Regions from separate parts of the Streptomyces sp. NPDC046931 genome, predicted to be linked through region 3. Evidence: riboswitches for the same ligand, from Rfam matches in the RefSeq annotation. Region 3 holds a riboswitch; each other region holds the start of a gene.

Region 1 (4,920 bases), on a different contig from region 3:
ATCATCTCCCGGGCGTCGATTCCGGCGTCCGTGCCCGCGGAGGTGGTCAGCGGGCCCTCGTCGACGTGGAGCACGTCCGGCTCGACGACCGCCCGCCAGAAGCGCCGTGCGAGGGCGTCGGCGTGCCGCCGGTGTGCCGCGCACCGATGCCCGTCCAGCAGCCCGGCCGCTCCCAGCACGAAGACGCCGGAACAGACGCCGAGCACCCGGGCGCCCCGCGCGACGGCCCGGCGCAGCGCCTCCCGCAGCCGAGGCGGCTCCTCGCCGGCCCGGCGCTCGCGGATGTTCTCCACGAGCGCCGGATCGACCATCGGCCGAAGGCGGCGGACTCAGAAGTCCTCGTCCAGGTCGACGGTGCCCTCCACCGCCACCTGGTACGCCGACGGACGCCGCTCGAAGAAGTTGGTCAGTTCCTGAACGCCCTGGAGCTCCATGAAGGAGAAGGGGTTCTCCGAGCCGTACACCGGGGCGAAGCCGAGGCGCGTGAGGCGCTGGTCGGCGACGCACTCCAGGTACTGCCGCATGGAGTCGGTGTTCATGCCGGGGAGGCCGTCCCCGCACAGGTCCCGCGCGAACTGGAGCTCGGCGTCGACGGCCTCCCTCAGCATGTCGGTGACCTGCTGCTGCAACGCGTCGTCGAAGAGGTCCGGCTCCTCCTTGCGGACGGTGTCCACGACGTCGAAGGCGAACGACATGTGCATCGTCTCGTCCCGGAAAACCCAGTTGGTGCCGGTGGCCAGACCGTGCAGCAGGCCCCGGCTGCGGAACCAGTAGACGTACGCGAAGGCCCCGTAGAAGAACAGGCCCTCGATGCACGCGGCGAAGCAGACCAGGTTGAGCAGGAAGCGGCGGCGGTCGGCCTGGCTCTCCAGCCGGTCCAGCTTCTCCACCGAGTCCATCCACCGGAAGCAGAACTCGGCCTTCTCGCGGATGGAGGGGATGTTCTCCACGGCCGCGAAGGCCGCCGCGCGGTCGTCCGGGTCGGGCAGGTAGGTGTCCAGGAGCGTCAGATAGAACTGGACGTGCACGGCCTCCTCGAAGAGCTGACGGCTCAGGTAGAGCCGCGCCTCCGGCGAGTTGATGTGCTTGTACAGCGTCAGCACCAGGTTGTTCGCGACGATCGAGTCACCCGTCGCGAAGAAGGCCACCAGCCGGCCGATCAGGTGCTGCTCGGCCGGCGTCAGCTTCGCCAGGTCGGCGACGTCTGAGTGGAGGTCGACCTCCTCGACGGTCCAGGTGTTCTTGATGGCGTCCCGATAGCGCTCGTAGAAGTCCGGGTAGCGCATCGGGCGGAGAGTCAGCTCGAAGCCGGGGTCGAGCAGATTGACGTTGCGGGTGGTGCTGGTCATCACTGGCAGGCCTCGCAGGACTCGGGGTTCTCAAGGGAGCAGGCGACGGCATCGGGGTCGGCCACCCGCTGCACGGGGGCGGTCGCCTGTGCCGCGCGGGCGATCCGCGTCGCCGGACGGGAACGCAGGTAGTACGTCGTCTTCAGCCCCTGCTTCCAGGCGTACGCGTACATCGAGGAGAGCTTGCCGATGGTCGGCGTCTCCATGAACAGGTTCAGGGACTGGGCCTGGTCCAGGAACGGGGTGCGGGCGGCGGCCATGTCGATCAGACCGCGCTGCGGGATCTCCCAGGCCGTGCGGTACAGCGCCCGGACGTCCTCGGGGATCCACGCGAAGTCCTGCACCGAGCCGTTCGCGTCGCGCAGCGCCTCACGGGTGCGTGCGTCCCACACGCCCAGTTCCTTCAGGTCCCGCACCAGGTAGGAGTTGACCTGGAGGAACTCGCCCGACAGCGTCTCGCGCTTGAAGAGGTTCGACACCTGCGGTTCGATGCACTCGTACACGCCCGCGATGGAGGCGATCGTGGCGGTCGGCGCGATCGCGAGGAGCAGCGAGTTGCGCAGGCCGACGGCCGCGACGCGCTCGCGCAGGGCCGCCCAGCGCTCCGGCCAGGCCGGCTCCACGTCGTAGTGGTCGGGATGCAGCACGCCCCGCGCGGTACGGGTCTTCTCCCAGGCCGGCAGCGGGCCGTTGCGCTCGGCGAGGCCGGCGGACGCCTCGTACGCGGCGAGCATGATGCGCTCGGCGATCCGCGTGGACAGGGCCTTGGCCTGCGGCGAGTCGAAGGGCATGCGCAGCTTGAAGAAGACGTCCTGAAGACCCATCGCACCGAGGCCCACCGGCCGCCACCTGGCGTTGGACCGGCCCGCCTGCTCGGTCGGGTAGAAGTTGATGTCGACGACGCGGTCCAGGAAGGTGACGGCGGTGCGGACCGTCTCGTCCAGCCGCTCCCAGTCGATGCCCGAGCCGGTGACGAACGCGCCGAGGTTGACGGAGCCCAGGTTGCAGACCGCGGTCTCGCCGTCGTCGGTGACCTCCAGGATCTCGGTGCAGAGGTTGGAGGAGTGGATGACGTGTCCGGGCTCGGCCGTCTGGTTGGCGGTGCGGTTGGCGGCGTCCTTGAAGGTCATCCAGCCGTTGCCGGTCTGCGCGAGGGTGCGCATCATCCGCCCGTACAGCTCGCGGGCCGGGAGGGTCTTCCGCGCCAGCCCCGCCGCCTCCGCCCTGCGGTAGGCGGCGTCGAACTCCTCGCCCCACAGGTCGACGAGCTCCGGCACATCCGCGGGGGAGAACAGCGACCACGGCTGGTCGGCGTTGACCCGGCGCATGAACTCGTCCGGGATCCAGTGCGCGAGGTTGAGGTTGTGCGTACGGCGGGCGTCCTCGCCGGTGTTGTCGCGCAGCTCCAGGAACTCCTCGATGTCGGAGTGCCAGGTCTCCAGGTAGACGGCGGCCGCACCCTTGCGCCGGCCGCCCTGGTTCACGGCGGCGACCGAGGCGTCCAGCGTCTTCAGGAAGGGGACGATGCCGTTGGAGTGCCCGTTGGTGCCGCGGATCAGCGAGCCGCGGGAGCGGACACGGGAGTACGACAGCCCGATGCCGCCGGCGTGCTTGGAGAGGCGGGCGACCTGGTGGTAGCGGTCGTAGATGCTGTCCAGCTCGTCCTTCGGGGAGTCGAGGAGGTAGCAGGAGGACATCTGGGGGTGCCGGGTGCCGGAGTTGAAGAGGGTGGGCGAGGAGGGGAGGTAGTCGAGGCGGCTCATGAGCCCGTAGAGCGCCGCGACTTCGTCCACCGCACGGGGCGTGTCGTCCTCGGCGAGGCCGGCGGCGACGCGCAGCAGGAAGTGCTGGGGCGTCTCGATGACCTTGCGGGTGATCGGGTGCCGCAGGAGGTAGCGGCTGTGCAGGGTACGCAGCCCGAAGTAGCCGAAGCGGTCGTCGGCGGCCGTGTCGACGAGGGCGTCGAGTCGGCCGGCGTGCAGACGCACGAAGGCGGCGGTCCGGTCGGCGATGAGACCTTCCCGGTGCCCGACGGCGACGGACTCGGTGAAGGACGTGACGCCCTGGGAGGCGGCTTCGGCGCGGATCCCGATCGTCAGCAGCCGGGCGGCCAGCCTGGAGTAGGCGGGGTCCTCGGAGATGAGGCCGGCGGCCGCCTCCATGGCCAGCTCCCGCAGTTCCGCCTCGTCCGCCTGTGCGGAGCGACCGCGCAGCGCGGCGGCGGCGACCCGGCCGGGGTCGGTGTCGGGGAGGTCTGCGGTCAGCTCGGTCAGGGTGCGCAGCAGCGCGGCACCGGGACCGTCGGTCTTCAGGTCGCTGACTGAAGCCGGGTCGGCTGGCGCGATGGTCACGTGGGGCTCTCCCTCGCTCGGCGCGGGGGCCTTGCGGAGGGCAGGGGGCAGCCACGAGCGCGCACGGCGTCGCGTCCCCGGCCCACTCCGCGAGGCCCGGACGTCTCAAGGCGCCCGGACCGGACGGCCGGGCGCGCTGCCGGCAGGTCCTCGGACTGAACTGGCGTGCGGATGCACGCAAGTACACCGTTGCGGGACAGTTCCGGATTCGCACCGGATTCCCCTGTGGCGACAGCGAGGATGAGCATACATCTAGTGCCGGGTCCTGGTGTCACCCCCAGATGTTGTGTTGCTGCGGTTTCAGAGCGTCAACTCGTAGGCCAGGAGGCTGAGGTCGTCCAGGTGCGGGAGTGGATTCCAGTCCCGCTCGGGTGTGCGAACGAAACCGAGGCGCTCGTAGATGCGGTGGGCGGTGTGCATGGTGCGCTGGGTGGACAGGACGATGCCGGTGCAGCCCCCGGTGGCGCGTGCCCGGTCGATGCAGGCGCGTACGAGCGACTCGCCCGCGCCGCGGCCCCGGGCTGCCTGGTCGACGGCGAGCATCCGTATCTCGGCCTCGCCGGGACCGGCGATATCGGCCATGGGCCCGCCCGCCGGGACGAAGGTGACCCCGCCGAGAACCCTCTCGCCCTCCACGGCGACCAGCACCTCCGCGGCGGCTGCCCGCTTGGCCACGTCGCGCAGCTCGCCGAGGTAGGCGTCGCTCTCCCCGAAGTCCAGCAGCCCGTCCTGGAGGTAGGCCCGGGCGGTGATCTCGCCGAGGGCCGCGTGGTCCGCGGGCACTGCCTGCCGGATGGTGATGTCCATGGGGCCGAGTGTGCCCCACGGGTACGGCAACGGGCCGCCGGATCGCTCCGACGGCCCGCCCGGTCCGCGGCCCCTAGGGCCTCTCGTTTGGATCACGCCGGGCTCGCGGGGTCTGGCACCGCGCCTCGCCGCGTTGTCGTCGGTTGCCATGGCTCCGCCATGACGCCCTCCTTCGCCCTTGCGATGCACGGCACCAGACCCCGCTTTCTGATCCGGCCTGATCCAAACGAAAGACCCTAGTGGGCCGTACCCGCCGTGGCCGGGGGAAGTTCCACCTGCACCCCGGGGTCGCCCGCGTCCGCCGTGTAGTCGTCCGGCCTGGTCTCGTCGATGCCCTCGGGGGCCTTCACGGCCTTCAGGACGAAGGTCCCGACGACCGTGACGAGGACGTTCAGCACGAACGCCGTCAGACC
Region 2 (4,920 bases), on a different contig from region 3:
CGTTCGCAGACGCGGCAGCCCATGCCGATGGGGGTGGCGGCGGAGGTGTGGGCGAGGTCGAGTCCCTCGGAGTAGACGAGTCTGTGGGCGTGGCGGATCTCGCAGCCCAGGCCGATGGCGAAGGTCTTGCCGGGTTGCCCCAGCCGCCGCGGTGCCGGGTGACGGCTCGGGCGGTCCACAAGTAGCGCTGCCCGTCCGGCATTTCGGCGATCTGGACATGGATGCGCCCCGGGGGCGGCGAAGGCCTCGTACACGTTCCACAGGCTTCGTCGTCAACGCCCTGCTGGTCCCGTATCTGCTGTCGGCGATCCGCATGGCGGAGTCCGGCTTCGCCACCGCCGCCGACATGGACACCGGCACGGAGCTGGGCTGCGCCCACCCCATGGGACCGCTCAAACTCGCGGGCCTGATCGGGCTCGACACCGTCGCCTCGATCGCCGAATGTCTCTACGACGAGTTTCGGGAACCCCTCTACGCCCCTCCCACTGCTCCAGCGGATGGTGGAGGCAGGGCTGCTGGGCCGCAAGACCGGGCGGGGGTTCCACGTGTACGCCTCGACGATCCGAGCTTCGGCCCGGGAAGCCTGGGCTAGGCTGGCCGCGGCAGCGGGTTCGCCCGGCCCTTCAGGCGGGAGACATCACAAGAGAGCTGTGTCCCCGCCAGGGCCGGGAGCCAGGGACAGGGCCGGGAGCCGAAGAAGGCGATCGAGGGCTACCGGAAGAAACGCGTCACCACCGACGCCCTGTGCGCCACCACCGCCGTACTGCCTCAGCCCCTGGGCGAGCCACAAGGAGCAACCGCGTGACCAGCCGTGTCACCCTCATCTCGCCGGCGATCACGCCGTCGCTGCGGCGGGCCCGCTTCGACGACGGTGACTCGATCGAGGACAGCGCAGCCGTACGCGCCGGATCGGCGGCGCTGTCCCTGCCCGCCGCGGCCCGCGTCTTCGCCTCCCCCAGCGTGCGCTGCCGGGAGACGGCCTCGGCACTCGGCCTCGACGCCTCGGAGCACAGGGAACTCGCGGGCCTGGACGTCGCCCGCTGGCGCGGGCGGACGCTGGACGAGGTCGGCGCCGCCGAACCCGAGGCGGTGGCCCACTGGCTGGCCGATCCGGGCGCCGCGCCGCACGGCGGGGAGTCGGTACGGGAGCTGTGTGAGCGGGTCACGCGCTGGTGGGAGACGGCCGGGGCGGCCGAGGGCAGGACGGTCGCCGTGGTGGAGCCGGAGGTCGTGCGGGCCGTGGTGGTACACGTGTTGGGCGCGCCCGAGGCCGCGTTCTGGCGCGTCGACGTCCCACCGCTCACGGCGACGGAGTGCACCGGCCGTTCCGGGCGCTGGAATCTACGGGTCGGACACGTCCTCGCCTCCCCAGGCGACGTCTCGGATCGCTGAGCCGGTCGTATGACGTGTGCTCAGCAGGCCTCGTCCCGGTGGCGACGCAGCAGCGCCGCGATGGCGCAGCGCAGGCAGTCGGTGTCCCCGTCGCCGGTGGCGCCCTGGTGGCCGCGGCACTCGGCCGCCCGTGGGAACCCGGCCTCCTCGTCCTGCGTGCGACAGGCCGGCGCGGTGGCACCGACCAGGGCCTCCAGCTCCTGAAGCAGTCGCTCGGTCCGTTTGGCCTGCTGGCCGAGGACCCGGACGCGCGCGCTCTGGCCGCCGATCTGACGTCGGCTGGCGATGAGTTGTTCGTACTCCTCCAGGGTCAGGGCGACCGCCTCCCGTCCACCGAGAGTGATGTGGCTCGGTCGGGGATGTCGTCTGGGCACGGGGCTCCTCCGCTCGTCGCCTGCGCCGGTGTCCCGGGAACGCCAGAGGGCCCTCGGACAATTCCGGAGGGCCCTCTGGTGTCGTGAAGGGTTCAGTGCGCGGCCGGAACCGCCCGCCCCGACGCGGAGGCCGCGGGCTTCGGATTCAGCAGCCGCTCGGCCAACTCCCCGAAGACCAGGCCGAATCCACCCCACAGCACCGCCTGCATGGCCAGGGCGGACAGGCGGAACCGCCACAGCAGGGTGGCCGGGAAGTCCTTCGGCACCTCGTTGACGACCGGCAGGAAGGCGTACGCCAGACCGATCACGAGGACGAAGCCGGCCACCGCGACGACGGTCGCGTACCAGGTGCCCAGATTGGGTGCGAGCCGTTTGCCCAGCATCGTCGCGGCGATCGCGAGGAGGACGCTGAGCACCATCATCAGGAAGTACAGGCCGGTCCGCTTGCCGATGGTGTCGGGGTCGCCGACCGACGGCGGGTTGGCCGGGTACTTCAGGAACGGTACGACGTACACGGCGAGAAGCGCGCAGCCGGACAGCAGCAGTGCGGTCGCCCGCGGGCCGAAGCGGCCGACACGGCCGAGCGCGAAGCAGAAGGCGAGTGCGGCTATGCCGCCGAAGGCGACTCCGTAGACCAGGACACCGGTGGCGAGACCGGCGGTGGACTGCAGAGAACGCGAGACGACCTCCATCTCGTGCTCATGGGAGTGGGCCTCCTCGAAGCCGATCGCGCTGTCGACGTTCGGCTCGCCGAGGAAGTAGGCGGCGATCAGGGCGAGCACGCCGGCACCAAGGCCGGCGAGCATGCCCCGCACCAGGAGATTTCTTACCGTTGCGGAGTTCATCGGGTGCGCGGCGCCCCCCGCGTCAGTGGCAGGGGAAGCCGAGCAGGTGGCGGGCGTCGTGCACCCACTCATGGACGTCGGTGCCGTTGAAGACGGAGGTGGCGCCCTGCTCGGCGCCGACGAAGTAGAGCAGGACGAGCATCAGGATGCCGAAGAAGACCGCCCAGGGGGCTATCGCCTTCAGCGGCAGCGTGGCGGGAACGGCGGGGGTGGTGGCTGTCGGCTGGGCGACGGTCTGCGCCATGGCAGGACCTCCTCTGGGAGTTCGCGTCCCATCTCGGTGGTGCACAGGACGACGGCCACGGGTCTGACTTACGAACTGCCCGGGGGCGCTCGCATACAGTGGCGCGACCGTGCCGGACTCCCACCGGCTTCCGTCGTACCGTCGTCGATATCGCACAGACCGTACCGCGTGGCGCGTGCATGGCCAAGACCGCGTCCGCCTGGGTGATCTTCCTCTCCCCGAACGGCCCCGGAGCGCGGACCGCAGGGAGGTGGCACAGCTCACAACACTTCAGCGATTGCGCAACTTTAAGGTACAGACATGGATCTTCATGTCCCGACGAAGTGGGAGACGGCGGTGCTGGCGGGCGGGCCGGCCGACGGCATGCGCATGCAGGTCGCGGGCCGGCCCTCGGTGGTGCAGGTGACCCGTCCCTGCCGGGTCGAGACCCCTGCGGACGGCGTCCAGGTGGCGGCGCTGTACGTATACCGGCGCCGGCTCGGCGAAACCGGTGGGATCCTGACCTACGGCTACGACAGCGCCAGCCCCTGAGCCGGCCTCCGACGGACCCGGGTCAGGAGGCCGCGGCCGGAGGCTCGGCCGCAGCGGCCTCGGCGGACGTGCGGACCTCCGACGGCGCCACGGGGACTGACGGGGAGGCGCCCGGCGAGGGAGCGTTCTCGTTCTTCATCGCCTTCGCCTCGCTCTTGAGGATGCGCAGGGACTTGCCGAGCGCGCGGGCGGTGTCCGGCAGTTTCTTCGAGCCGAACAGCACGATCACGACGATCGCCACGATCAGCAGGTGCCAGGGTTCCAGTCCGTTGCGGAGCATCGGCCGCGCCCGCCCTTTCCTCGCTCGGCCGAGGACGGTTTCCGTCGCTCGACCGTCCAGTAATGCTTGCCACTTTGCGCAACTGTACAACCGTCAGGGCGGATCGGAACGGAGGAGGGGGCGCTCGGTCCGAAACGTGACCTAGGGGTGGTCGTCGCTCGCCGCGCGCCGGCGCTCGTAGCGCGCCCTGACCGCCCACAGGGCGAGCGCGTACAGCGCCAGGACGGCGGCGAGCAGCAGGTAGTACCCCACCGGCAGCGCGATCATGCCGAGCGTTGCACCGAGCGGAGTGAAGGGCAGCAGGAGGGCGACCGCGGCGAGGACGGCCGCGGCCCGCCCGACCGGGCCCGGGGCACGTCCCTCGGCAAGGCTCCGGCCGGAGCGCAGGAGCACCATCACCAGGGCCTGGGTGAGCAGGTTCTCGGTGAACCACGCCGAGTGGAAGACGGCTTCGTCGTCGAGCGCGTCGGGCCCGTACAGCGAGAGCGCGAGGACGCCGAAGGTGGCGAGGTCGGCGACGGCGTTGAGCAGGCCGAAGCCGGTGATGAAGCGGAGCAGGTCACGCGGGCCCAGAAGGGTCGGGCGGGTGAGCACCGCGGGCGCGGGGCGGTCGTGGGCGAAGGCGAGCTGGGCCGCGTCGAAGCACAGGTTCTGGACCAGGACCTGGGCCGGGAGCATCGGAAGGAAGGGCAGCAGCAGACCGGCGGCGAGCATCGCGACGACATTGCCGAGGTTGGAGGAGAGGGTGACGCGCAGATAGGTGGCTATGTTGCCGCTGCTGTGCCGGCCTGCGGCGACGGCGTGGTCGATGGCGGTCAGGTCCTTGTACGCGAGGACGGCGTCCGCGCTCTCGCGGGCCACGTCGACGGCGTCGCGCGGGGCGATCCCCACGTCGGCGGCGTACAGCGCCGGTACGTCGTTGACGCCGTCGCCCAGGAAGCCGACCGTGTGCCCGGCCCGGCGCAGCCCGGTGACGATCCGCGCCTTGTCCTCGGGGGTGCACCGGGCGACGACGGTCGCGGTGTGGTCGTCCGCGGCGCCCGCGGTCCGTACGTCACCCGGGTCGAGGCCGAGGTCGCGGCAGACGCGGGCCGCCGTGCCCGGGTGGTCGCCGGTGAGGACCCGCACGCTGACACCGCGGGCGGCGAGGTCCCGCAGCGCCCGCGCGGCGGTCGGGGCGAGGGCGTCCCGGAAGGTGACGAAGCCTCGGAAGGTGAGCCCGCGCTCGTCGGCGGGGGTGTAGGGGCGGGTGCG
Region 3 (4,920 bases):
CAGCGAGCTGGGCCCCCGACCGGTCGTCCCGGCTCCGTGAATTCCCGTGGCCTGCGGACCAGGACGGCGCTCCGGCGCGAGACGCGGCGGCGGCACGCCGTCCCGATACTCTGCGAGGCGTGATCGACTCATCCACGTCCCTTGACGATGCCGGTGTGGCCATAGCGGCGGCACGTGCCGGGGCCGATGTGGTGCGCGAGATGTACGGCCGGCGGCTCTCCCGCATCGACAAGGGTGGCGGGGACTTCGCCACCGCCGCCGATGTGGCGGCCGAGAAGACGATCCTCGACGTCATCCGTGCCGCTCGGCCCGATGATGCGCTGCTCGGCGAGGAGAGCGGGCGGCAGGGCACTGCCGACGCCGCGCGCCTGTGGATGGTGGATCCCTTGTGCGGCACGCTGAACTACGCCGCCGGCACCATGCTGGTGGCCGTCAACGTGGCGCTGCGCGACGGGGCGGCGGCGGTGGCCGATCCGTTCGGCAAGGAGGTCTTCTTCACCGACGGTGAGACCGCCTGGGCCCGGCGAGACGGGTTCGATACACGGCTGGCCCCCACGCCCGCCGGCCGGTTGGTGGACGTCAACCTGGACCCGCCCTTCCCGAACGCGCCCGGATTCAGGGCCGTGAACCTGCTGGCCCACCCCGGGTTCGTCGATCGCTTCAAACCGCGTGTCGGCTCCACGACGCTGGCGTTGGCCTGGGTGGCGGCCGGCAAGCGCGCCGCGTATGTCACGGACGGCGGCGACCTGTCCGGGAGCGTGCACTTCGCCGCCGGCATCGCTGTGTGCAGGGCCGCCGGCTGCGTGGTCACCGGGATCGACGGCGCCCCGCTCGGACGGGACGGCCGGGGGCTGGTCGTCGCCGCCGACCTCGAGACCCACTGGCAGCTGATGTCGATGATCCGCAGCCGAGGCTAGTCTCCCGTGCTCACCGGACGCCGCGGCCCGCTCCCGCCGGTACAGACGCCATGGATCCCGGCGGCCGGCCGCCGCGCCCCCGGCCCGCGGCCGACGCCGGGACACGGTCCGGATCACGGCGCTCCAGCTCCTGACGCAGCCGGTCGAGCGCTCGATGCAGCGTGCTCTTGACCGTTCCGGCCGACATACCGAGGGCGGCGGCCGTCTCCTCCGTGGACATGTGCTCCCAGTGCCGTGACACCACGACGCTGCGCTGCTTCGGACCGAGCACCTTCATGGCGTCGATCAGGAGCGTACGGTCGGCGTGCCGGGCGGTGGAGTCCGGGACGGATGCGTCGGGCAGTCGGGCGGTGAGCACCTCTTCCAGCCTCCTGGCCCGCCACCACTCCGTACGCGTGTTGATCATGACACGGCGCAGGTAGGCGTCCGCGAGTCGCTTGTCGGCGATGCGGTCCCAGCGGCGATACGTCCGTGCCAGCGCGGTCTGCAGCAGGTCCTGGGCGTCGAGCGGGTTCGAGACCAGCCGCCGGGCGCTGCGCAGCAGGGCGTCGTGCCGGGTACGGACGTATTCCTCGAATTCCAAAGACCGGTCTGGGCACGTGCGGGCATCCATGGGCCGGGTTCCTTTCATGGTGATGCGTGAACGATGGGCGCGGTGAGCGGGAGGGCGTTCTCTGCTCGCCCCTGCCGCCGCCCGGAGCACCCTTGGCGGCGCGGTGGGGCGACGGCAGGGCGTCGGCCTGTGCTGACGACGTCGTCGATCGTCAGCAGCAGCGGCTGCCGGGGTCCGCCCCGGTGCCCTCGACGCCGTGGTGGCTCCGCGCGAGATCACTCCGCTGTGTGGTGGCCTGAGAGGCGTGGGGCGACCGCTCGACCGGCGTCGGCGCCGTGCTCACCAGTCCGGCGGCCAGCGTCACGGTCGCTGCGGCCAGTGCGAGCCGCTTGCACACGTTCATGATCGGTTTTTCCCTTCGGGTGTGATCAGGCGAACCGGCCGGGTCGGTTGTTCGCGCCTTCTGACCACGACCTTTCGCGCTGAGGGATTGAATGGGCAGGTTGTTCTGCCACCCTGATCAATGCCGTGGCGGGTGGTGGGAGGCGGGTTCGGAATGAGTTGACCGCCTCAGGACGGGATCGGCGCCTACCACATGTCGTGACCCGCACGCTGTTTCCTCGCAAACCCTCGCGCCGTCCAGGACTTCCCGGATGATGGGTATCGCTTCGGACGGCTCAACGGGGGAGAGGCGCCGGTGGGGGAGCTTCAGCTGCTGACGGACAATGCGATCCGCCAGGTGTCGGAGGACGATTTCGGGTTTCGCGCAAGATGAAGGGCCTCGGTCCGCTGATCGTCACCGCGGCGGCTGTGGGCGGAACGGGTGCCGCGGCCATCGGCGCTGCCCAGGGGGTCGACTATCTGGCGCGTCGACGTCTCCAGTACGTACTGGAAACCGCGGAGTTGGAGTCGGCCGAGGTCACCAGGACGGTGGAACAGGTCGCGGAATCCATCACCGTCCAGATGGACGCCAGGGCCGTGGAGATCGAACGCTTCGTCCTCTGACTGCGCGTCCTTAAGCCCGTGGCAGGGGAAAACGCTGTGACCGCCGGTGACCGTTCGCCCCGCTCCGCCGGGTGCCCTGCGGCGAGTCCTCAGCGTTCGCCGTCGCTCGGGGTGTGCCTCCTTGCCTCCTTCGCTGGACTGGACGGTGTGCAGGGCGCCGCAGCGGCCTGCGGGAAGCTTGCCCGGGAGCCGGAAGCCCCCGTCCGTCGGGGTACCGCAGTTATCTGGGCGTGGACAGAGCTGCCGGTTTCCGCCAACGGACAGCCATCGGTCAGGAGTCCCACCGCCGGGGGCGATGGTGTCGCCGAGTTGTCCTGGATGGGAGGATGGCCGGCGGCAAGGCGACGGCGGAACGAGGAAGCCGGTGTGAATCCGGCGCGGTCCCGCCACTGTGATCGGTGAGTGGATCCCGAACAGGCCACTGCCCGCAGGCTGGTGGGAAGGCCGGGACGAGCTTGGACCCGAGAGCCAGGAGACTCCCGCGGTCGCCTCCTCCAGGACAACCGGGGCGGATTTCCCCGAAGAGGACGGTGAAGCGTCATGCGCGTGAGCTCGATCGACGGGACGACGGGCCAACCGCCGGAGCACGGGTCGGCCGACCCTGCACCGTGCAGGGTCGTCGTATGCCGGGACTGTTGCTGTGGCAGCCCGAAGGTGACCGGAGTCGATCACGCGGCGCAGACCACCCGCCTGAGCGCGGATGTGCCGGTACGCATCTCCGCCTGCCTGGACGTCTGCGACCAGGCCAATGTGATGGTCGTTCAGCCCTCCGCCGCCGGGCGCGCCGCCGGCGCCCGGCCGGTCTGGCTCGGCCTCGTCAACGACCCGGCCGCGACCGAGGACATCGCCGCCTGGGTGCGGGCAGGCGGTCCGGGCATCGCGCCCCAGCCCGCCATTCTCGATCTCTACACCTTCACACCACCGCGGCGGCGCACCTCGTTCTCACCGGTACGCGGCCGGGGCCCGTCGTAGAAAACCCGCCGATCGACCCGCGCAACAGCACCGTCGAGCGGTGTATCGACCCGCGGTCAGGGGCCGCATGTGCCGGGCGTCAGTTGCCGCATGCGTCAGTGGACCGAGAACCCGCCGTCGACGCAGATCGACTGACCGGTGATGTACGCCGATGCCCGGCTCGCCAGGAAGACCGCCGCGCCCGCGAAGTCCTCCGCCAGCCCGTTGCGCCCGGCCAGGGTACGGGCGGCGAGCTCCGCCACCTTGGCCGGATCGGCGGACAGGCGGCGGTTCAGCGGTGTCATCACAAAGCCGGGGACGAGCGTGTTGGCGGTGACGCCGTACGGGGACCACGCTTCCGCCTGCGAGCGGGCCAGCGATTCGAGGCCGCCCTTGGACACGCCGTACACGCCGCTCTGGACGAAGGCCCGGTGCGCCTGCTGCGAGCTGACGTGGATGATCCGCCCGTGGCCCCGCTCGGCCATGCCGGGGCCGAAGCGCTGACCGAGGAGGTGGGGCGCCTCCAGGTTCACCGCCATGGTGGCATCCCACACCTCGTCCGTCAGCTCGCCCATCGGAGGACGGAGGTTGATGCCCGCGGAGTTGACGAGGATGTCCGGCTCCCCGTACACCGCGGCGGCCTCCTCGGCCGCCGCCCGTGCGCCGTCTCGCGAGCCCAGATCGGCGCTCACCCAGGCCGCCCGGCAGCCGTCGCCCACCAGTTCCTCGACCGTGGCGGCCAGCTCCGCCTCCTTGCGTGCCACGACCACGACGCTCGCTCCGGCATGGGCGAGGGCCCCGGCGATGGCCCGGCCGATCCCTGAACTCCCGCCGGTGACAACCGCGACCCGGCCCTCGAGCGAGAAGAGGTCGGTGAGGTAGGACTGCGGCGTCATCTTCACATCCCGGCATGGACTCGAACGGCTGGTTGACGCGGACTGACGTCCGACTGGACGACCCTACGGGTACGCGGGCGGCCCTGCGGCGCCGGTGCCGGGTATACGGGACGCACCACGCGGGCGGTATGCCGACCGGATGCCTCACCTCTTGACGTGTCTGGTTCAGACCTTTAGGTTCACGGACCATCAGCAATCCAAGAATGAACCCATTGTTCATCATGCTGAACTCGGCTGCGCGGCCTTCCCCACCATCCGCGCACGCGAAAGGCTGGAACGCCCATGGCCGAGCCACCCCGCAACGGATGCGGACAGGCCGCCGGAGCCCGCAAGATGCTGCGGTTGTTCGTTCTGCTCGCCGTACTGCCGGGCCTGGCGGTTCCCTCCGCGCAGGCCACGACCCCCGCCGCGTCCCCGTTCAAGGTTCTGGCCCTCTACAACGGCACCTGGGACGCCGCACACATCGGCTTCGTACACGAGGCGAACGACTGGTTCTCCAGCACGCCCGCGGATGGACGCCGCTCGCGGCAGGCGCGGCGACGCTGCCCATGGCGCTCGGAGCCACCGTGTGTGCGCCCTGGTCCGGCAACCTGGTGGG

Evidence for each region. A riboswitch is a leader RNA that binds a small molecule or an ion and turns the genes downstream of it on or off. The one in region 3 is predicted to bind cobalamin.
Region 1: linked by a shared signal. The riboswitch ahead of ABZ876_RS00985 (ribonucleoside-diphosphate reductase subunit alpha) and the one ahead of ABZ876_RS32315 ((2Fe-2S) ferredoxin domain-containing protein) in region 3 are both predicted to bind cobalamin.
Region 2: linked by a shared signal. The riboswitch ahead of ABZ876_RS26715 (CbtB-domain containing protein) and the one ahead of ABZ876_RS32315 ((2Fe-2S) ferredoxin domain-containing protein) in region 3 are both predicted to bind cobalamin.

Annotation. Positions count from the first base shown of each region.
Region 1 is NZ_JBEYWX010000001.1:218,221-223,140, reverse strand. Features, by position in the region: partial or broken gene ABZ876_RS00995 (helix-turn-helix domain-containing protein) at 1-257, opposite strand, end outside; gene ABZ876_RS00990 (ribonucleotide-diphosphate reductase subunit beta) at 330-1,349, opposite strand; gene ABZ876_RS00985 (ribonucleoside-diphosphate reductase subunit alpha) at 1,349-3,700, opposite strand; cobalamin riboswitch at 3,824-3,978, opposite strand; gene ABZ876_RS00980 (GNAT family N-acetyltransferase) at 4,001-4,507, opposite strand; gene mctP (monocarboxylate uptake permease MctP) at 4,744-4,920, opposite strand, start outside.
Region 2 is NZ_JBEYWX010000017.1:124,256-129,175, forward strand. Features, by position in the region: partial or broken gene ABZ876_RS26690 (DUF2083 domain-containing protein) at 1-285, opposite strand, end outside; partial or broken gene ABZ876_RS26695 (3-hydroxyacyl-CoA dehydrogenase family protein) at 263-545, shown strand; gene ABZ876_RS26700 (histidine phosphatase family protein) at 802-1,392, shown strand; gene ABZ876_RS26705 (hypothetical protein) at 1,413-1,766, opposite strand; gene ABZ876_RS26710 (CbtA family protein) at 1,859-2,611, opposite strand; gene ABZ876_RS26715 (CbtB-domain containing protein) at 2,634-2,855, opposite strand; cobalamin riboswitch at 2,892-3,033, opposite strand; gene ABZ876_RS26720 (hypothetical protein) at 3,156-3,386, shown strand; gene tatA (Sec-independent protein translocase subunit TatA) at 3,409-3,666, opposite strand; gene mgtA (magnesium-translocating P-type ATPase) at 3,808-4,920, opposite strand, start outside.
Region 3 is NZ_JBEYWX010000026.1:90,743-95,662, reverse strand. Features, by position in the region: gene ABZ876_RS32340 (hypothetical protein) at 1-40, shown strand, start outside; gene ABZ876_RS32335 (inositol monophosphatase family protein) at 120-917, shown strand; gene ABZ876_RS32330 (SigE family RNA polymerase sigma factor) at 928-1,530, opposite strand; gene ABZ876_RS32325 (hypothetical protein) at 1,682-1,873, opposite strand; gene ABZ876_RS32320 (hypothetical protein) at 2,242-2,475, shown strand; cobalamin riboswitch at 2,826-2,954, shown strand; gene ABZ876_RS32315 ((2Fe-2S) ferredoxin domain-containing protein) at 3,016-3,447, shown strand; gene ABZ876_RS32310 (SDR family oxidoreductase) at 3,543-4,322, opposite strand; partial or broken gene ABZ876_RS32305 (ThuA domain-containing protein) at 4,656-4,817, shown strand; partial or broken gene ABZ876_RS32300 (MFS transporter) at 4,871-4,920, shown strand, end outside.